Regions from separate parts of the Chromobacterium sp. genome, predicted to be linked through region 2. Evidence: predicted binding sites of a transcription regulator. Region 2 holds the regulator's gene; each other region holds the start of a gene.
The links. The regulator sigma-54, encoded in region 2, starts transcription at its own class of promoters, with help from an activator protein. The targets are predictions, from matches to a motif close to CTGGCACGCTTCATGCTT.

Region 1 (7,092 bases), on a different contig from region 2:
TCAAGGCTTCCTCCAGCTTGCGCCATGGCGTCTTGCTGCTGGACAGGAACAGATTCTTGGCCAACTGCTGGCTGATGGTGGAGCCGCCGGCGACGATCTTGCCCTTCTTCAGGTTCTTCTCGAACGCGGCCTCGATGCCGTCCCAGTCAAAACCTTCGTGGTCGACGAACTTGGCGTCCTCGGATGCGATCAGCGCGCGCTTGAGATTGGGCGAGATCTGCTCATAACTCACCCATTTGTGGCGCAGCTCGGCCTCGGGGTCATCCTGCTGCAGCTTGGCCAGCTGTTCGTTCATGAAAGAACTGGCCGCCGGATTGTGGCCGCGCCAATAGACGATATGGCCGAAGATCCACAGGTTATACAGCAGAAAGGCGGCCATCAGGGCCGCCAGCACTTTCAGGAAAAGACGCATCATCTGACTCGCAAAGCGAGCCCCCTCGCAGGGCAAGGGGGATTGGGATTCAAACCGCGGGAGGGAAAAGCGACGCCTTGTGTCTATGGGTCCGGACCCGCCGGACCCGGCGAGCGTCAGGCCAGCACTTCCCGCAGCATATTGGTCACTTTGCGAGTGGCCGGCTCCACGCCGCGCCAGATGGCGAAGGATTCCGCCGCCTGCTCCACCAGCATGCCCAGGCCATCGGCCAGCATGCCGGCGTTTTCCGCCTGCGCGCGCTGCAGGAAAGGGGTCAGGCCCTTGCTGTACACCATGTCGTAAGCCAGGGTACGAGCCGTGAACAGGCCGTAGGGAATCGGCGGCAGTTCATTGCTGAGGCTGGTCGATGTCGCATTGATCACGATGTCGAAGCTGCGTCCCTTCAACTGCTCGTAGCCTATGGCCTCCACCTTGCCCCAGGGCGCGAAGTGATGCGCCAGCGCCTCGGCCTTGATCAGGGTGCGGTTGGCGATGGTCAAGGCGGCCGGCTTTTGCGCCAGGATGGGTTCCAGCACGCCGCGCACCGCGCCGCCCGCGCCCAGGATCAGCACCTTGGCGCCGGCGATCGGGTAGTCCAGATTATCAACGATGTCGCGCACCAGGCCGACGCCGTCGGTATTGTCGCCATAGGCCTTGCCGTCGCGGAAGCTCAGGGTGTTGACCGCTTCGGCGGCGCGCGCGCGCTCGGTCACTTCATTGGCGAAGCGGTAAGCGTCGCCCTTGAACGGCAGCGTGATGTTCAAACCCTTGCCGCCGGCGGCGACGAATTCGGACACCACCCCGTTGAACTGCCCCAGCTCGGCGAACAGCTTGTCGTAGCTGATGTCCTGCCCGGTCGCGCTGGCGAATTCGTTATGAATGAAGGGCGACTGGCTATGGGAAACGGGATTGCCGATAACGGCGTAACGGTCGGTCATGAGTCAGCTTTCCAAAATGTCGGCATGTTATGTATATAAAAGCGGCTAACAAAACCTCGCCGCTAGGCAAACACGCGGACTCCGGCTGGGTTTTGTTGGCGGCTCTCGCCGTCTTGCTCGCAAGCGAGCGGCGCCAGAACGACACTTTGCCGTGGAACACGGCAAACATCAACCACGTCGCGCCGCTTGCCGCCACCTCAGCCCTGCTGCCAGGGCAGGCCGCGCGCCTTCCAGCCGCCCAGCGCGCCGCGATGCCCCGCCGCGTCCTTATCGCCCTCGAAACCTTCCAGCACGTTGTAGGCCTCGGTATAACCGGCGGCGGCGGCCAGGCGCGCGGCTTCGTCCGAGCGCACGCCGGAGCGGCACATCAGCATCAGTATCCCATCCTTGGGCAGCATCTCCTGCAATTGCTCGATGAAACGCGGATTAGGCTGCATTCCGGGAAAGCTTCGCCACTCCAGCCGCTGGGCATAGGGCACCACGCCGACGAACTGCCATTCCGCCGCGCTGCGCACGTCCAGCAAGGTCGCCTCCGGCAGCGCCTGCTTCAACTGGTGCGCCTCCTGCGGCGTCAGCGCGCCGCGATAGGGCAAACCCTGTTCTTCGGCCCGGCGCTGCGCCTGCTGCAATATCTGCGTCATTTGATCCATGCAAGCTCTCCTCGCGGCCAAGACCGCCCTCAATACCTTTATATACACAGATTATCCATACCAGCGCACCGCTGCAACGCAAGATCAGCCCCATTTTGGTGCACGACTTCGGTACAGGCACCAAGCTGGTTCATTCAACTCTGCTAGCGCCCGTTTTTGGGCTATGACACAATGGAATCTCGGCGATTTTAAGCTGGCACGCTTAATGCTTAAGCGTTAGCCGTACACTAATTCGCACATGATGCATGTAGCCTTTCAGGAGAAAACCATGGCGGTTGCAGACGTAGTCAAGCTGATTACCGAAAACGATGTCAAATTCGTAGACCTGCGCTTTACCGATACCCGCGGCAAAGAACAACACGTGACCATCCCGGCCCACGTGCTGCTGGACGATCCGGAAGCATGGTTCGAGCACGGCCATGCTTTCGACGGCTCCTCGATCGCAGGCTGGAAAGGCATTCAGGCATCCGACATGCTGCTGATGGCCGACCCGGCCACCGCTCGCATCGACCCCTTCTACGACGAACCCACCGTCTTCCTACACTGCGATGTGATCGACCCGGCCGACGGCAAGGGCTATGACCGCGACCCGCGCTCCATCGCCAAGCGCGCCGAAGCCTATCTGAAGGCATCCGGCCTGGGCGACACCGCCTACTTCGGCCCGGAGCCGGAATTCTTCGTCTTCGACAGCGTGACCTGGGGCACCGACATGTCCGGCTGCTTCGTCAAGATCAAGGCCGAGGAAGCCGCATGGGCGTCCGCCGAGGAATTCGAAGGCGGCAATATGGGCCACCGCCCGGGCGTCAAGGGCGGCTACTTCCCGGTGCCGCCGGTGGACTCCTCCCAGGACATCCGCTCCGCCATGGTGCTGCTGCTGGAAGAACTGGGCATCCCGGTGGAAGTGCATCACCATGAAGTGGCCACCGCCGGCCAGAACGAGATCGGCACCAAGTTCAGCACCCTGACCCAGCGCGCCGACTGGACCCAGATTCTGAAATACGTGGTGCACAATGTGGCGCACAGCTACGGCAAGACCGCCACCTTCATGCCCAAGCCCATCGTCGGCGACAACGGCTCCGGCATGCACGTGCACCAGTCGATCTGGAAGGACGGCAAGAACCTGTTCGCCGGCGACGGCTATGCCGGCCTGTCCGACACCGCGCTCTACTACATCGGCGGCATCATCAAGCACGCCAAGGCGCTGAACGCGATCACCAATCCGGGCACCAACTCCTACAAGCGCCTGGTGCCGCATTACGAAGCGCCGGTGAAGCTGGCCTACTCCGCCAAGAACCGCTCCGCTTCCATCCGCATTCCGCACGTGGCCAGCCCCAAGGGCCGCCGCATCGAAGCGCGCTTCCCGGATCCGCTGGCCAACCCCTATCTGTGCTTCTCCGCGCTGCTGATGGCCGGCCTGGACGGCATTCAGAACAAGATCCACCCGGGCGACGCCGCGGACAAGAACCTGTACGATTTGCCGCCGGAAGAGGACAAGCTGATCCCGACCGTGTGCGCCAGCCTGGACGAGGCGCTGGCCGCTCTGGACAAGGACCGCGAGTTCCTGACCCGCGGCGGCGTGTTCTCCAATGACTGGATCGACGCCTACATCGAATTGAAGATGCAGGAAGTGAACCTGACCCGCATGACCACGCATCCGGTTGAATTCGCGATGTATTACTCGCTGTAAGCGAAGCGGATCATCCCCGCAAACGAAACGGCAGCCTCATGGCTGCCGTTTTCATATATGACTTGGCCCGCCGATTTGCATATCATTAGCAATGCCGAAACCAAGAATCCGACTCCGCCGCTCATGAAAACGCTATCCCTCTGTCTATTGCTGCTGCTCAGCGCCTCGGCGCAGGCCACCGTTTACAAGTACGTGGACAAGGACGGCAACGTCACCTTCACCAATGTGCCCATCCGCGGCGCGCAGCCGATACGGCTCAACCCGCTCTCCTCCTATCCCAGCCAGCACAAGAACAGCGGCAACAGCAGCGGCGGCGCGGCGCCAGCCAAACCGTCCAGCAGCTTCCCCAGCGTCGACCCCGGCACGCAGAAACAGCGCGATAGCGGCCGCCGCAAGATCCTGGAACAGGAACTGGCCAATGAGCAGAAAGCGCTGGCCGATGCGCAAAAGGCGCTGACCGATGGCAAGGCCACGCGCAACGGCGACGAAACCCGCAATTACCAGAAATACCTGGACCGGGTGCAGAAGCTGCAGGACGAAGTCACCGATCGCCAGAAGAACGTGGAAGCGCTGCGCCGCGAATTGGGGCAAAACTAGTTTGACGCACCATCTTGGTGCATACTGCCATTAAACGGGCCATTCCCCATCCCACGGGCATGGCCCGAATCTTGCTGCGCCAACGCATGCCCTTCGCGACCGAGCCCACAGGACACCCCACACCATGCCGCCGACCAGCTTTGCCGGACTAGAACTGCTGGACACCCCCGTGCTGATCGCTGATGCCGACGGCGCGCTCCACTTCGTCAATCCCGCCTGCGAGAACCTGCTGGCGCTGGGCAGCCGCGAGCTGCGCCGCCACAGCCTGTTCGAACTGTTCCAGCCCTGCCCGGCGCTGCGCCAGGCGCTGGCCACCGCGCTGCGCCACAACGCCAGCTTCATCGAACACGATCTGGAACTGATCCCGCAGCACAGCGAGCAGGCGCTGCACATCGCGCTGTCCATCACCCCGGTGGACGCCGACGGCGGCTTGGCCTTGATCGAGCTGCGACCGCTGGATCAGCAGTTGAAGATCGCCAATGAAGAGCGCTTGCTGCTGCAGCACCAGGCCAACCGCGAGTTGATCCGCAACCTGGCGCACGAAATCAAGAACCCTCTGGGCGGCATCCGCGGCGCGGCGCAATTGCTGGAGCACGAGTTGCTGGACCGCCCCGAGCTGAAGGAATACACCGCGGTGATCAAGGAAGAGGCGCTGCGCCTGCAGTCGCTGGTGGATCGCCTGCTGGCGCCGCACCGCAGCCATGTGCGCGCCGAAATCAATATCCATGAAGTGCTGGAGCGCGTGCGCAGCATCGCGCTGGCCGAATTCCCGCATGGCTTGCAGATCCGCCGCGATTACGACACCAGCCTGCCGCTCCTGGTGGCGGACAAGGAACAACTGATCCAGGTGGTCCTCAACATCGTCAAGAACGCGACCCAGGCGATGAAGGGCAAGGGCGAGCTGGTGCTGCGCACCCGGGTCGCGCGCCAGGCGACGCTGGCGCGCAAGCGCCACACCCTGGCATTGAAATTGCAGATCGTCGACAACGGCCCCGGCATTCCCGACGAGATCAAGGACCATATTTTCTACCCGCTGGTCACCGGCCGCGCCGAAGGCACCGGCCTGGGGCTGACGCTGGCCCAGGCCTTCGTCCATCAGCATGGCGGCAATATCGAGTTCGAATCACGGCCGGGACAGACCTGTTTCACGGTGATGCTGCCTTTCGCCACCGACTAAGCATTGAACGATAAAAACACCTTGCGGCGACCGGCCAAGGCCGGCGAGCCCCACCATGAGGATTCCGTGATGAAACAAGCGGTATGGATTATTGACGACGACAAGGCGATACGCTGGGTGCTGGAAAAAGCGCTGGGCCGCGCCGGCATCGGCTTCGACAGCTTCGCCAGCGCCGACGACGCGCTGAACGCGCTCTACGACCGCACGCCGCAAGTGATCATCTCCGACATCCGCATGCCCGGCATAGACGGGCTGAAATTCCTGGCCAAGGTCAAGGGCGAGCATCCGGCGCTGCCGGTCATCATCATGACCGCGCACTCGGACCTGGACTCGGCGGTGGCGGCCTTCCAGGGCGGCGCCTTCGAATACCTGCCCAAACCCTTCGACGTCGACCAGGCGGTCTTGCTGATCGAGCGCGCGCTGGCGGAAAACAGCCCGGCCAGCGCCGCGGACGACGCGACGGAAGCGATGCCCGCGCTATTGGGCCAGGCGCCGGCGATGCAGGACGTGTTCCGCGCCATCGGACGGTTGTCGCAATCCAACGTCACCGTGCTGATCACAGGCGAATCCGGCACCGGCAAGGAAAGGGTCGCCGAAGCGCTGCACCGCCATTCGGTGCGCGCCGGCCGCCCCTTCATCGCGCTCAATACCGCCGCCATACCCAAGGACTTGCTGGAATCCGAGCTGTTCGGCCATGAAAAAGGCGCGTTCACCGGCGCGCTCGCCACCCGCCGCGGCCGATTCGAGGAAGCCGAAGGCGGCACGCTGTTCCTGGACGAGATCGGCGACATGCCCACCGAACTGCAGACCCGGCTGCTGCGCGTGCTCTCCGACGGCCACTTCTACCGCGTCGGCGGCCACACCCCGATCAAGGCCAATGTCCGCGTCATCGCCGCCACCCACCAGAACTTGGAGCAGCGAGTGCGCGACGGCCAGTTCCGCGAAGACCTCTACCATCGTCTGAACGTGATCCGGCTGCGGCTGCCGCCGCTGCGGGAGCGACGCGAGGATATCCCGCTGCTGGCGCGCCACTTCCTGTCCAAGAGCGCGGTGCAACTGGGCGTGGAGACCAAGCGCCTCAGCGAGGCCGCCATGGACGTGGTCAAGCACAGTCCGTTCTCCGGCAATGTGCGCGAACTGGAAAACCTGTGTCAGTGGATCAGCGTGATGGCGCCCGGCCAGACCGTGGAAGTGGCCGACCTGCCGCAGGAACTGCGCGAACCCGCCGCCGGCGCGCACAGCGCCAGCGGCGATGCCCAGGCCGACTGGCCGCTGCTGCTGGCCGAGGAAGTCAGCCGCCGTCTGCGCGGCGGCGAAACCGGCATCATCGACGAATTGACCCGCCGCTTCGAAGCCAGCTGCATCCGCAGCGGCCTGGCGCACACCGGCGGCCGCAAGGTGGAAGCCGCCCATCTGCTGGGCTGGGGCCGCAACACCCTGACCCGCAAGATCCAGGAACTGGGTTTGGAAGCCCATGCTGACGAAGCGCATGACAAAGCCGAGCCGGGGCTCATAAAATGAAACCATGATCATTGTCGCGAGGACGCGCCCATGCCCAAGCCCGTACTGGCTCTGCTCGCCCTGCTGGCCGGCGGATGGACGCACGCCGCGCCCGTCTTGCGCATCGTCGT
Region 2 (7,092 bases):
TTTCGAATTATGGAAAAAGTACAAGCTCCGTCCCGGCTCCAACTGGCCCGGGAAGTCCTGCAGATAGAGTCCGAAGCCCTCACCACGCTGTCCCGCCGCCTGAACGGCGATTTTCTCGCCGCCGTGGACCTGATCCTGGCCAGCGCCGGACGCCTGGTGATCACCGGCATGGGCAAGTCCGGCCACGTGGCGCGCAAGATCGCCGCCACGCTGGCCAGCACCGGCACGCCGGCCTTCTTTGTGCACCCGGGCGAAGCCGCCCACGGCGACCTGGGCATGATCACCGCCCAGGACATCGTGCTGGCGCTGTCCAACTCCGGCGAGAGCGACGAAATCATCGCGCTGCTGCCGGCCTTGCGACGCAAGGGCGTGCGCCTGATCTGCATGACCGGCCGCGAAGGCTCCACCATGGCGCAGGAGGCCGACATCCATCTGGACGCTCATGTGGAGAAGGAAGCCTGTCCGCTGGGCCTGGCCCCAACCACCAGCACCACGGTGCAGATGGCGCTGGGCGACGCCTTGGCGGTGACGCTGATGGACGCGCGCGGCTTCGGCCAGGGCGATTTCGCGCTGTCCCACCCGGGCGGCAGCCTGGGGCGCAAGCTGCTGGTCCACGTATCCGACATCATGCACAGCGGCGATGAATTGCCGCGGGTGGCGCCGGGCACCCCGCTGAAGGACGCGTTGCTGGAGCTGTCGCGCAAGCGCCTGGGCATGCTGGCCATCTGCGCCGACGACGACACCCTGCTGGGCGTTTACACCGACGGCGACCTGCGCCGCACGCTGGAGCGCTCCGCCAATCTTTACGATCTGAGCATCGATCAGGTGATGAGCCGCTCGCCGCGCACCATAGGCCCGAAGAAACTGGCCACCGAGGCGGTATTCCTGATGGAACAGAACAAGATCACCAGCTTGCTGGTCGTAGATGAAGGCGACAAGCTGATAGGCGCGCTGCATCTGCACGATCTATTCAAGGCCGGCGTGATCTGAGTCGCCGACATTAGCAAGGACAAGCATGCAAAGCATTTTCGAGCAGGCCCGCAAGGTCAAGCTGCTGATCATGGACGTGGACGGCGTGATGACCGACGGCCGCATCTACTACAACGCCCACGGCGAGGAAAGCAAATCCTTCAATGTGCAGGACGGCCTGGGCCTGCGCCTGCTGCAATCCACCGGCGTCCAGTTGGCCATCATCTCCGGCCGCGCCGACCGCTGCGTGGAACACCGCGCCCGCGCGCTGCAGATCGACCATTACTATGGCGGCGTGCATGACAAGAAAGTCGCGTTGAACGAGTTGCTGGAGCGGCTGGAACTACAGCCCGAGGAATGCGCGTTCATCGGCGACGACCTGATCGACCTGCCCATCATCACCCGCGTCGGCCTGGCCGTCGCGGTGCCGGAAGCGCCGGCCCTGGTGCGCCAGCGCGCCCACTATGTCACCGGCAGTTCCGGCGGCAAGGGCGCGGTGCGCGAGCTGGCGGAACTGATCATGCAAGCCCAAGGCACCTTCGACGCCATCCTGGCAAGGTATCTGGCATGATCCGGCTGCTGCGCTCCCACCGGCTGTTCCCGCTGTTGCTGGTCGGCCTGACCGGCCTGTTGACCGTGTGGCTGGACCAGGTGTCGCGCTGGGACAGCAATCGCCGCGAACTGGACCCGGACAAGCCCGAATACGTGGCCGAGCACCTGACCGCCTCGCGCTTCGACCCGCAAGGCAAGCTCAACGAACGGCTGATCGCCACCCGCATGTGGCAATACCCGGGCAAGGACGACGCCTTCTTCGAAAATCCCGAGCTCTACCAATACCAGCAGGGCGTGTTGCAATACCAGCTGACCGGCGATGTCGGCCGCTACAACAACAAGACCCAGCAGGCCTATTTCGACAAGAAGGCGGTGATGATACAGCCGCCGATGGCGGACAAGCCGGAAACCAAGGTCGTCACCAGCGCCATGCATGTCGACACCGCCAAAAAGATAGCCCGCTCCGCCGCGCCCACCGTGTTCTATCATGGCAAGTCGCACGGCAATTCCGTGGGTTTCGTTTACCAGCAACAGACAGGCTTGTTGAACCTGCTGTCTCACACCAAGATCGTTTATGAAAAATAAGTTCCGTCTCCTGCTGGCCAGCCTGGCGCTGGCCGCCTCCTTCGCCCACGCGGAGCAGGCCGACCGCACCAAGCCGCTGGAAATCACCAGCGACAACGGCTGCACCATGGACCAGATCAAGGGCGTGTCCACCTGCGAGGGCAATGTGGTGGTGATCCAGGGCACGCTGCGCCTGAACGCCGACAAAGTCGTCGCCACCCAGGACAAGCAAGGCAACCAGACCCTGGTGGCCACCGGCCGCATCGTCACCTTCCGCCAGAAGATGGACGGCAAGAACGAATGGGTGGAAGGCCAGTCCAGCCGCCTCGACTACACCAGCGCCGCCAATCTCGCGGTGCTGACCGGCAATGCCCGCGTCAAGCGCGAGGGCGACCTGGTGGTGGGCAATGTGATCACCTACAACACCCAGAACGAGACCTACCAGGTCACCGGCGGCACCGCCACCGGTCCCAACAAGGGCCGCGTCACCGTGATCCTGCAGCCCAAGAACGCCGCCTCGCAGCCGGCCGCGGCCAAACCCGCCAGCGGAGCCGCCAAATGACGCCAAGCGTGCTCAAGGTAGAGCGCCTGCGCAAGCGCTTCAAGAAACGCACCGTGGTCAAGGACGTGGCGCTGGAAATCGCCAGCGGCGAAGTGGTGGGCCTGCTCGGCCCCAACGGCGCCGGCAAGACCACCAGCTTCTACATGATCGTCGGCCTGATCGGCGCCGACGACGGCGAGATTCGCCTCGACGACCAGGTGATCACCCACTATCCCATCCACCACCGCGCGCGGCTGGGCCTGGGCTATCTGCCGCAGGAAGCGTCCATCTTCCGCCGCATGACGGTGGAGGAAAACATCGCAGCCATCCTGGAAGTGTCCGGCCTCAAGGGCAAGGAGTTGGAAAAAGAGCTGGACCTGCTGCTGGACGACCTCAACATCGGCCACCTGCGCGACAGCAGCGCGCTGTCGCTGTCCGGCGGCGAGCGCCGCCGCGTGGAGATCGCCCGCGTGCTGGCCACCCGGCCGCGCTTCATCCTGCTGGACGAACCCTTCGCCGGCGTCGACCCGATCGCGGTGATCGACATCCAGAAAATCATCTCCTTCCTGAAGGAGCGCGGCATCGGCGTGCTGATCACCGACCACAATGTGCGCGAAACCCTGCGCATCTGCGACCGCGCCTACATCATCAGCGAAGGCTCGGTGCTCGCCTCCGGCGAGCCGGAAGAACTGGTCAACAACGAGAAGGTGCGCGAAGTCTATCTTGGCGAACACTTCCACCTGTAAGCGATGAAACAGACCCTTCAGCTCAAGGTATCGCAGCAGCTGACCCTGACGCCGCAGCTGCAGCAGTCGATCAAGCTGCTGCAGATGTCCACGCTCGACCTGCAGACCGAGGTCGAACGCTTCCTGCTGGACAATCCCTTGCTTGAGCGCGGCGACGAGGCGCCGCAGGGCGAGACGCCGGACAGCGCCGCCAGTCAGGAGCAGGACGGCCCGGCGGAAAGCCGCGAAGAAAGCGGCGGCGACGAGGCCGAGCGCGGCGGCGAGGCCGGTGAACTGAGCGACTGGGGCAGCGGCGCACGCCGCGGCGACGGCGACGATGAGCTGGACCCTATGCTCAACGTCCCCTGCCCGGTCAGCCTGCGCGAACACCTGCTGGCGCAGCTGGGCGAGGTGGCGCTGCCGACGCGCGATCACGCCATCGTCCGGCTGCTGATCGAAGAACTGGACGACGACGGCTATCTGAGCCAGGAACTGGAAGACATCGCCAGCCATCTGCCGCTGGAGCTGGAAGTCGAAACCGACGAGCTGATGATAGGCCTGCGCCTGCTGCAGCAGTTCGATCCGCCCGGCGTCGGCGCGCGCTCGCTGCCGGAAGCGCTGGCGCTGCAGCTGCAGCGGCTGGACCCGGACGAGCCGCAGCGCGGCCTGGCGCTGGCCATCGTCCGTGATCACCTGGCCTTGCTCGGCAATCGCGACTACACCCGGCTAAAGAAACTGCTGAGCGTGGACGACGCCGCGCTGCGCGCCGCCCAGGCGCTGATCGCCCGCCTCAACCCCCGCCCCACCGCCGGTTTCGGCGCCAGCGACACCCAGTACGTGATTCCGGATGTCTCGGTCAAAAAACGCAAGGGACGCTGGGTGGCGACGCTCAACGGCGGCGCCGTGCCGCGTTTGCGCGTCAACCAGATGTACGCGCGCTTGCTGGCGGAAAACCGCGGCGGCAACGGCGAAATGTCCTCGCGGCTGCAGGAAGCAAAATGGCTGGTGAAGAACATCCAGCAGCGATTTGACACTATCCTGAAAGTGGCGGAAGCTATCGTTGACAGGCAGCAATCGTTCTTTGAACACGGTGAAGTGGCCATGCGCCCGCTGATTCTGCGCGATATCGCGGACGAGCTGGGCCTGCATGAATCCACGGTTTCCCGAGTCACCACCCAAAAGTACCTGCTGTGCCCGCGCGGGCTGTTCGAGCTCAAGTATTTCTTCGGCAGCTCGCTGGAAACCGACAGCGGCGGCGAGTGCTCGGCCACCGCGATCAAGGCCCATATCCGCAGCCTGATCGACGCCGAAGCGCCAAGCAAACCGTTGTCCGACAGCGCCCTGGTCGAAGCGCTGGCCAAGCAGGGAATACAAGTTGCCAGACGCACGATAGCCAAGTATCGTGAAGCCATGCAGATACCGCCGGTCAACCAGCGCAAGACGCTGTGATCCCGGCGGCAGAATACAGCGATCCGGCCGACCCGACCGGACTGTCAACACCAGAAGGAGCTAGGGTATGAACCTCAAAGTAACTGGACTGCATCTGGAAGTAACTCCCGCCCTGCGCGAATACGTCGAAACCAAAATGGAGCGCGTTACTCGTCATGTCGACCATGTGATCGACATTTCCGTTACTCTGTCTGTTGATAAACTGGTGCAAAAAGCTGAAGTCAACGTGCATCTGTCCGGCAAGGACATCCACGTGGAAGCCACCGAGTCCGATATGTACGCCGCCATCGATCTGCTGATCGACAAGCTGGACCGTCAAGTGCTGAAACACAAGGAAAAGCAGTCTGAACACCGTGCTCCGGCCCCCGAAGCCAGCCTGTAATTCCTTGATCTGGAAGGCGGGAGCCTGCGGGTTCCCGCTTTTCTTTGCACTTGCCCGTTTTCAGTACTATCAAGGCAACGTAGAATTGCCGGGTTTTTCTCAGCCGCATGCATAATCCAATATGAACCTCATCGGCAAAATCCTGACTCCCGAACACGTGCTGCTCGACCTCGATGTCGCCAGCAAGAAACGCGTGTTCGAGCAAGTTGGCCTCTTGGTTGAAAATACCCGGGGCATCGCGCGCAGCGAAATCTTCGATTGTCTGTTCGCCCGCGAAAAACTCGGCTCCACTGGCCTGGGCCAGGGCGTGGCGATTCCGCACGGCCGCGCGCGCGGCCTGAAGGAGGCGATGGGCGTGTTCATTCGCCTGAAAACCCCTATCCCCTTCGACGCGCCCGACGGCAAGCCGGTGCAGTGCCTGTTTGTGCTGCTGGTGCCGGAACAGGCGACCGATCTGCATCTGCAAGTGCTGTCCGAACTGGCCCAGCTATTCTCCAGCCGCCAGATGCGCGAGCAGATGCTGGGCACCGCCGCGCGCGACGAGCTCTACCAGCTGCTCAATAATTGGGTGCCCAATGCCTAGCATCAGCGTCCGCCGGCTGTACCAGGAAAACCAGCAGAAGCTCAACCTGACCTGGGTCGCGGGCACCGGCGGCGCCGACAATATGATAGGCAACGACGAGCAGCGCCCGACGCAGGCGCTGGTCGGCCACCTCAATTTCATCCACCCCAACCGGGTCCAGGTGCTGGGCCTCGCCGAGGTGGACTATCTGAACCGGCTGGAGCAATCCGCCGCCAAGACCGCGCTGGACCAGCTGTTCCACAAGAGCATGTCGGTGGTGATGGTGGCCAACGACCAGCCGGTGCCCAAGCTGCTGCGCGACTACTGCCACACCCACAACGTCCCGCTGATGACCACCAAGCTGGAAAGCCCCTACCTGATGGATGTGCTGCGCATCTATCTGGCGCGGGCGCTGGCGGTGTCCACCGTGCTGCACGGCGTGTTTCTCGACGTGTTCGAGATCGGCGTGCTGATCATGGGCGATTCGGCGATGGGCAAGAGCGAGCTGGCGCTGGAACTGATTTCCCGCGGCCACGGCATGGTGGCCGACGACGCGGTGGAGCTGTACCGCATCGGCCCGGACACGCTGGAAGGCCGTTGCCCTCCCTTGCTGCGCGACTTCCTGGAAGTGCGCGGCCTGGGCATCCTCAATATCCGCACCATCTTCGGCGAGACCGCGGTGCGGCCGAAGAAGGTGCTGCGGCTGATCATCCACCTGGTCAAGGCCAACGACCAGGCGATGCAGGCGCTGGACCGACTGAATATCCAGTCGGAAACCCAGGACATCATCGGCGTCACCATCCGCAAGGTGGTGCTGCCGGTGGCCGCCGGCCGCAACCTGGCGGTGCTGGTGGAGGCCGCGGTGCGCAACTACATCCTGCAGCTGCGCGGCATCGACAGCACCCGCGAATTCATCGAACGCCACACCAACTTCCTCAGAGACCAGGAAAATGCGCCTGATATTGATTAGCGGCCTGTCCGGCTCCGGCAAGTCGGTGGCGCTGCGCGCGCTGGAAGACGCCGGCTTCTACTGCGTGGACAATCTGCCGGCCACCATGCTACACGAGGCGATGTCGCTGTACGCCGACTACGGCTATGAGCAGATCGCCATCAGCGTGGACACCCGCTCCGGCCCGTCGCTGGGCGCGCTGCCGGCGGAAATGGAAAAGCTGAAGGCGCAGGGCGTGGACGTGCGACTGCTGTTCCTGGAAGCCACCGCCGCCACCCTGGTCAAGCGCTTCTCCGAAACCCGCCGCCGCCACCCGCTGTCCGGCGCCGACGTCACGGTGGAGGAAAGCATAGGCCTGGAACAGGAGATGCTGGCCGAGATCATGGAGCTGGGCACCCG
Region 3 (7,092 bases), on a different contig from region 2:
TGGGGCACAGCACCAGCACGCGCGGGCCCTGGCCCTTGCCGGTGGAGCGCTCGGACAGCTTGGTCAGCGCCGGCAGCAGGAAGGCTGCGGTCTTGCCGCTACCGGTTTGGGCCGAGACCAGCAGGTCGCGGCCGGCGATGGCGGCGGGAACTGCCTGGGCTTGTACTTCGGTAGGGGAAGAGTAGCCGGCGGCTTCCAGCGCGCGCAGGATGGTCGGGGCGATGCCCAGATCGGAAAAATGCATGATGTCCTTTCAAGCCGGATACTGCCGGCGTCACTTGTAGCCAGGTTGGTGGCGGTCGGTTATACGGCGCCTTTAAGCCGTAAATCATCGGCACTAACCTGACAAGCGGCGAACAGCGGTCCAGTCTGATGCGACATTATAAGCGTGGACGAAGCCTGGAAATGGTCAGGGACGATGAAACAATCTCACACGGGCCGAGGCGTGGTTTGGAATGCCCGGTGGAAACACAAGAGGCCGGACTATACGGTAAATCAGACGGGTTTACAACTGTTTTTTAAAAACATGCCGGCTAAGTATTTGATTGTTTGCCGCTTGCGGCGGCGGATTTGTAAAAAAACGCCATGCAACGGCGGTGCTGGCGGTGGTCGCTGAGTAGTTTCGCGGCGGCGGCTTGTGGAGATTTGCGCGGTTCTAACTACACTTCAATACAGACTTGAGCTTGGACCTGGGCTTGGGCGGAATGCCGCCGTTGAGGGCTGATGAATGGGTGGAAAGAACCGATTTGCAAGTGCCGGGCGCGGCCGCGCCTGGCTGTTGTCCAGTTCCGCCGGCGCGGCGTATGCCGTCTGCGCCGGCTTGCTGCTGTCGCTGACGCTGGGCTTGGCCCTGCTTGCGACGGGCTTGCGGGCACAGTGGCTGGCGGGGGAGAGGGCGGAATTCGTCGCCGGACAGTTGAACTGGCAGCTATCGCCGGCCTTCGCCGCGCTGGCGCGGCTGGATGCCTTGCCGCCAGGGACGGATTGCGGCGCACAGGCGCAGGAGTTGGCGGAACTGGTGCAGCGCACCTCGCTGGTGCGCTTCGCGGCGGCGCGAGGCGCGGGCGGCGTGGTGTGCGCATCGCGGCGGGGCGTGGTGGCCGAGCCGTTCGAGAGCGGCGCGCGGCTGCTGCCGACCGGCAATGGCCGGATGGTGCCGGGCCTGCGGCTGGCGAATGCGGCAGGAATGCTGGAGCTGGACGCGGGCCCCTTGGTGGCGCAGCTGGCGCTGGCTGAGCGCGAAAGCTTGAAGATGAGTTTGCAGGTGGGCGGCGAGGTATTGGTCGCCAGCGGCGAGGTGAGGCCCTTGGGCGCGGAGCCGGTTGGCGAGGCGAGCTGGCTGCCGTCGGCGCCCGAGCGCATCGGCGTGCTGGCCGCGCCACAGTGGTCGGCGCTGGTCTGGCAGGCCTTGCGGACGCAGTGGCTGGCCTTGCTGCTGGCGGCGGCGCTAGGCTGCGGCATCGCTTGGGGCGTGCGCCGAGGCGGCGGCGGCCGCAAGGCGACCGGCTGGGAGATTGCCGAGGGGATTCGGCAGAAGGAATTCTTCGCGCATTACCAGCCCATCGTCACCGCGAGCAATGGCGAGTGCGTCGGCGTGGAAGTGCTGGCGCGCTGGCGACATCCGGTGCAGGGCAATGTGCGTTCCGAGGTGTTCATCCAGACCGCGATCGACGCCGGCCTGATCGTGGCGCTGACGCGTTATCTGCTGCGGCGCGTGGCCGAGGAGCTGCAGCAGATCGTGTTGCCGCCGGGCTTTATGGTGGGCATCAATATTTCCACCGAGCACCTGGCCTTGCCTGAATTGCTGGACGATTGCCGCGCGCTGGTCAATCTGCTGCGCGACAAGCAGGCGCAGCTGGTGCTGGAGATTTCCGAGCGCGCGCCGCTGCAGGAGGCCTCTGGCGCGCAGAAGGTGATCAATGGGCTGCGGCAGATGGGAGTGAGGCTGGCGCTGGACGATTTTGGCGCCGGCTATGCCGACAAGGCGTATTTGAGCCGCTGGGGCTTTGATTATCTGAAAGTGGAAAAAGGCTATGTGTCGGCGCTGGGGCAGGACAGCCTGAAGGGCAATATCCTGGACGGCCTGCTGCTGTCATCCAATGAGATGGGGGTGCAGGTCATCGTCAAGGGGGTGGAGACCCAGGGGCAGCAGAGCTATCTCAACGTCAAGGGGTTTGAATATCTGCAAGGCTTTTATTTCGGCAAGCCGATGACCTTGAATCATTTCCGGCAATGGCTGTATTCCGGCATCGCCGAAAGCCGCGGCCGGCCTCCCGGCAAAACTGGCGGCGAGGGCTGATCGCCGCCGTTCGCTTGGGCGTCGGGGCCCGCTTTGCTACAATGCGCCCTTTTTTGTTTCAGGAAAGGGGTAGGAATGGTGTATGCCGTGCAGCGTTATGCGGCCTCCCGTCCTTGGGCCAAGCGGATCGGTCAACTGTATGCGCAGGCCGCGCAGCCGTCCGCGGCTCGCAAGGAAATGAAGGAAGTGATCAAGCGTGAGCTGGAGCGCGCCGCCCAAGTGTTTGAAGTGCGGCAGCAGACCATAGTCGCCGAGCTGGCGCTGGCGGAATCCTGGGGCTGCTTTGCGCGCCATGGCCGCGTGATCTCCCACCTGGACGACGCCTTGGCTCAGGCTCTGGCCCATACCCGCCTGCCTTCCCATTTGCCGGATACCTTGATCCTGCCCGCGGATGCCTTCTTCCTGCATGTGCCGGCCGGTGGCGGCGCCTTTGTCGTGCATCAGCCGGAGCGCAAGGTCTTGTTGCTGACCCTGGTGGGCGCGGACTTTTCCCTGGAGGCCGCGCAGTGGCTGCAAGGCTCGGATGGCGTCGAGGCGTTGGCGGTCAGCTACCCGGGCGAGTTGGCGCCGCAGATCGCGGCGGTGGCGGAGCGCTGGCAGCCCTTGCTGGCCTCGGTGTTGAACGGGCTGGCGATGATGACCCAGCCCAAGCTGGAACTGGAGCTGGCCTGGCAGGCCGGCGCGCCGCAGCAATGGGTGGAACAGGCCGCAGCACCGAGCTGCGTCAAGACCCGGCAGCGCGGCCGCAGCCAGCTGTTGAAGGCCGGTTTCAGCGAGGTGAGCTATTGCCGCATCACCGAGCTTGGCGCGGCTGAGGCTTACGCGACCCAGGGTTATTGGCGCCGCCAAGCCTTTGGCGAGGCCAAGGCCAATTCGCGCCTGGTGTGGGTGGCGCCCAAATAGGAGCGAGCCTGCGCTCAGTATTCCTGTAGCAGCTCGCGGATGGTGTCCCTGAGCTTATTGGTGGAGAAGGGCTTGTCACAGCAGGCGGACACGCCCGCCGCTTCCACCTCGGCCAGGCGGTCGCGGTCGGTCTCGCTGGTGATCATCAGGATGGGGGTGCGTCCCTGTGCGCCGTCCTGGCGGATGTGGCGCGCCAGCTCGCAGCCGTCCATGCCCGGCATGTGGTAGTCGATGATGATCAGCTGGAAGCTGTCGTTGGCCAGCATGGGCAGCGCCTCGGCGCCGCTGGACGCCTCGGTGAAGTGCTCGAAGCCAAGGCGTTCCAGCACGGCGCGCACATGGCGGCGCGAGGTCAGGCTGTCGTCGACGATCAAAATGCTGACATTGGCCAGATCGGTGTCCACCTCCATCGCCAGGCTTTCGGTGTTGATGAAGTCCAGCGCATTGGCCAGCGCCTCATCCAACTGGGCGCTGGTGAACGGCTTGGGCAGGATGCCCAGGCTGCCGGCCTGGCGGATAGGTTCCAGCCGCTCCGGATTGGTTTCGCTGGAAACCAGAATGAAGGGCATGCCGCTCAGGTCAGTGCTCTCGCGCATTTGCTGCAACAGCTGCTGTCCGGTCATGTCCGGCAGATAGTAGGCGCTGATCACCAGGTCGGGGCGCGACTGGCGCGCATGCGACAGCAGTGATTCGCCGTCGGCATGGGTTTCCACCCGGGTAATGCCCATTTCGCCCAGCGCCCTGCTGATGATCTGAGCCTGTACATGCGATGGCTCGGCCAGCGCGATGATCAAATGTTGTACTTCCAGCATGCTTGTTCCCCCGCCTGTCCATTCTCTTTTATAAAGCCGGCCGCCTGTGCCGGCTTCTTGCACGAGTGTCGGTGATTCTCGGCGCGTCTTCAATGGTTCTTATGATGGTTTGGCACGAATTACGTAGTGCGGCAAGTGAAATCTGTCCTGTGTCCGCCGCGGCGGCAAATCTTGCCGGCCAGGTTTGCCGCTGGGCGCTTCTATGCGGCGGGTTTTGATTCGCGTAGATACAAATCAATGGTTTGGCTGTGGTTTTCGTCCTGGCACGGTTTCTGCTTTAGTGCTGTCCCAAGGAGGCTAGCATGCTAGACAAGATTGCCAAACATTTCGACTTTCAGCAGCGGGCGCTGAATTTGCGGGCTTATCGCACCGAGGTGCTGGCCAGCAATATCGCCAACGACGAAACCCCCAACTACAAGGCGGTGGATTTCGATTTCGGCAAGGCGCTGCAGGCGCAGACCGACGCTCAGGGTCGTTTGGCAATGAACCTCACCGATGCCCATCACCTGGCTGGCGCCAGCGGCGGCAACGGCAATGGTGCGGCCTTGCAATACCGCGCGGCGGTGCAGCCCAGCGTCGACGGCAACACCGTGGACATGGACGTGGAGCGCGCGGCCTTCGCCGACAACGCGGTCCGTTTCCAATCCACGCTGACTTTTTTGAGCAAGCGGATCAGCGGATTGAGTTCGGCGATCCAGGGCCAGGGAGGCAATAGCTGATGTCCTTGTCCAATGTGTTTTCCATAGCCGGTTCGGCGATGTCGGCGCAGTCCATGCGCCTGAGCCTGGTGGCCAGCAATATCGCCAACGCCGAAAGTTCGACCAGTTCCACCGGCGAGCCCTACAAGGGCCGCCACGCGGTGTTCACTGCGACTCCGGTGACGGCGGCGCAACCGCAAGTGGCCGGCGTGCGCGTGACCGCGGTGGTCGAGGACCAGACCCCGCCGCGGCTCAAGTACGATCCGGGCAATCCGCTGGCCGACCAGCGCGGCTACGTCACGCTGCCTAACGTGAATCCGGTGGAGGAGATGGCGGACTTGATCGCCGCCTCCCGCGCCTATCAGAACAATGTCGAAATCATGAATACGGCCAAGACCCTGCAGCAGAAAGTGCTGCAGCTGGGCCAGTGAGTGGAGAGGACTAAGCGATGGCTAGCTCAAACCCGTATGACGTACTGAACACCCAGACCCAGGCGAACCCGAACAGCAGCGTCAATGGCGGCAGCAACTCGGGCGTGGTCGGCAGCAGCGCGACGGATATCCAGAATACTTTCCTGAAACTATTCGTCGCCCAGCTGCGCTCGCAGGACCCGATGAACCCGATGGATAACAGCCAGATGACCAGCCAGATGGCGCAAATCAGCCAGGTGGGTGGCATCCAGCAACTGAACCAGTCGATGCAGGCCCTGGTCGGCGCGCAAGCGGCATCGCAGTCGTTGATGGCGTCCAGCATGATAGGCAAGAAAGTCCTGGTGGCCGGCAACGATCTGCCAGTGAACGAGGCGGGCGGCGGCAGCACGGCTGGTGTATTGCTGAACGGGCCGGCGCAAACGGTGAAGATCAGCATCAAGGACGCCAATGGCAATCTGGTGCGCGTGATGAATGTGGCCAAGCCGGTGGCCGGTGTCAACACCTTCACCTGGGATGGCAAGAACGACGCTGGCGAGGCGGTTCCGGTCGGCAAATACACCTTCAGCGCCGATGTGACCCAGGCCAGCGCCAATGGTGGCACCAAGGCAGTGGCTTACAACACCAAGAAGGTGACCGCCGTGGCCTGGGACCAGGGTGTGCCGGAACTGGTGCTGCCGGATGGCACGCGCGCTCAGCTGGGCGATGTGGCGCAAATGACCGCCTGAACCCCGCCGACCTCATTCGACTTCAAGGACTGACATCATGGGCTTTCAACAAGGCTTGAGCGGCTTGAACGCCGCCTCCACCCAGCTGGACACCATAGGCAACAACGTGGCCAACGCCAACACCGTCGGCTTCAAGGGTTCGCGTACCGAATTCGCCGATATGTATGGCAGCTCCCTGTACGGCATCTCCACCACCACGCCGGGTATCGGCGTCAAGGTGGCGGCGGTGACGCAGAACATGAGCAATGGCAATATCACCCCCACCGGCCGCAGCCTGGACCTGGCGATCAATAACGGCGGCTTCTTCACCGTGGCCCAGCCGGACGGCACCCTGGCCTATACCCGCAACGGCCAGTTCCAGGTCAACAACCAGGGCTATGTGGTGAACAACGGCAACTTCCTGCAGGGCTGGCAGGCGGATGCCTCCGGCAACGTCACCCAGGGACCGGTGGGCAAGCTGCAGCTCAATACCAATCTGGTGTCGCCCAAGCCCACCACCCAGGCCACGCTCGGTCTCAACCTGGATTCGCGCAAGGCCTCGCCCACAGTTACGCCGCTGGACCCGACCAATTCGGCGACTTACAACTGGTCGAATACCAATACCGTATACGACTCGCTGGGCAATCCGCACCAGGTGACCATGTACTATATCGCCGGCGCGGCCACCCCCGCCGGGCGGACCTGGACCGCGACCGCCTATGTGGACGGCAATCCGGCCAATAACACGCCGCCCAACAGCAATACCTTCTCCATGGTGTTCGACACCTCTGGCGTGCTGACCACGCCCGGACCGTTCAACGTTAACTTCACCCCGGTGCCGGTAAACGGTTCGGCGGTGCCGCAGACGGTGGCTTTCAAGTTCAACGGCTCCACCCAGACCGGCCAGGACTTCGGCGTGACCACGCCGCCCATCATCGACGGCTTCGCGCCGGGCAGCCTGAAGAGCGTGAATATCTCGGCGTCGGGCATTGTCCAGGCCACTTTCACCAATGGCCAGACCAAGACCATAGGCCAGATCGCCTTGGCCAACTTCATCAATCCGCAGGGTCTGCAGTCCAAGGGTAATAATCTGTGGTCGCAGACTTTCGACTCCGGCTCGGCGTCCTATAACGTGCCGGGCACCGGCAATACCGGCACCATACAGTCCGGCGCGGTGGAGGATTCCAACGTCGACCTGACCTCGGAACTGGTCAATATGATCACCGCGCAGCGCTACTACCAGGC

Region 1: the regulator sigma-54 is predicted to act here: its motif matches at 2,194-2,211, upstream of glnA (glutamate--ammonia ligase).
Region 3: the regulator sigma-54 is predicted to act here: its motif matches at 4,275-4,292, upstream of flgB (flagellar basal body rod protein FlgB).

Annotation. Positions count from the first base shown of each region.
Region 1 covers NZ_JAYSGF010000016.1:71,235-78,326, forward strand. Annotated here, with positions in the region: gene mtgA (monofunctional biosynthetic peptidoglycan transglycosylase) at 1-412, opposite strand, end outside; gene aroE (shikimate dehydrogenase) at 529-1,350, opposite strand; gene ACE3QM_RS10940 (rhodanese-like domain-containing protein) at 1,548-2,000, opposite strand; gene glnA (glutamate--ammonia ligase) at 2,269-3,687, shown strand; gene ACE3QM_RS10950 (DUF4124 domain-containing protein) at 3,811-4,284, shown strand; gene glnL (nitrogen regulation protein NR(II)) at 4,409-5,461, shown strand; gene ntrC (nitrogen regulation protein NR(I)) at 5,531-6,982, shown strand; gene ACE3QM_RS10965 (substrate-binding periplasmic protein) at 7,013-7,092, shown strand, end outside.
Region 2 covers NZ_JAYSGF010000010.1:31,081-38,172, forward strand. Annotated here, with positions in the region: gene ACE3QM_RS07305 (KpsF/GutQ family sugar-phosphate isomerase) at 10-990, shown strand; gene kdsC (3-deoxy-manno-octulosonate-8-phosphatase KdsC) at 1,016-1,540, shown strand; gene lptC (LPS export ABC transporter periplasmic protein LptC) at 1,537-2,106, shown strand; gene lptA (lipopolysaccharide transport periplasmic protein LptA) at 2,096-2,647, shown strand; gene lptB (LPS export ABC transporter ATP-binding protein) at 2,644-3,372, shown strand; gene ACE3QM_RS07330 (RNA polymerase factor sigma-54) at 3,376-4,800, shown strand; gene hpf (ribosome hibernation-promoting factor, HPF/YfiA family) at 4,868-5,182, shown strand; gene ptsN (PTS IIA-like nitrogen regulatory protein PtsN) at 5,304-5,765, shown strand; gene hprK (HPr(Ser) kinase/phosphatase) at 5,758-6,714, shown strand; gene rapZ (RNase adapter RapZ) at 6,695-7,092, shown strand, end outside.
Region 3 covers NZ_JAYSGF010000009.1:101,534-108,625, forward strand. Annotated here, with positions in the region: gene ACE3QM_RS07000 (DEAD/DEAH box helicase) at 1-244, opposite strand, end outside; gene ACE3QM_RS07005 (EAL domain-containing protein) at 728-2,299, shown strand; gene ACE3QM_RS07010 (hypothetical protein) at 2,375-3,202, shown strand; gene ACE3QM_RS07015 (response regulator) at 3,217-4,014, opposite strand; gene flgB (flagellar basal body rod protein FlgB) at 4,317-4,733, shown strand; gene flgC (flagellar basal body rod protein FlgC) at 4,733-5,143, shown strand; gene ACE3QM_RS07030 (flagellar hook assembly protein FlgD) at 5,161-5,868, shown strand; gene flgE (flagellar hook protein FlgE) at 5,906-7,092, shown strand, end outside.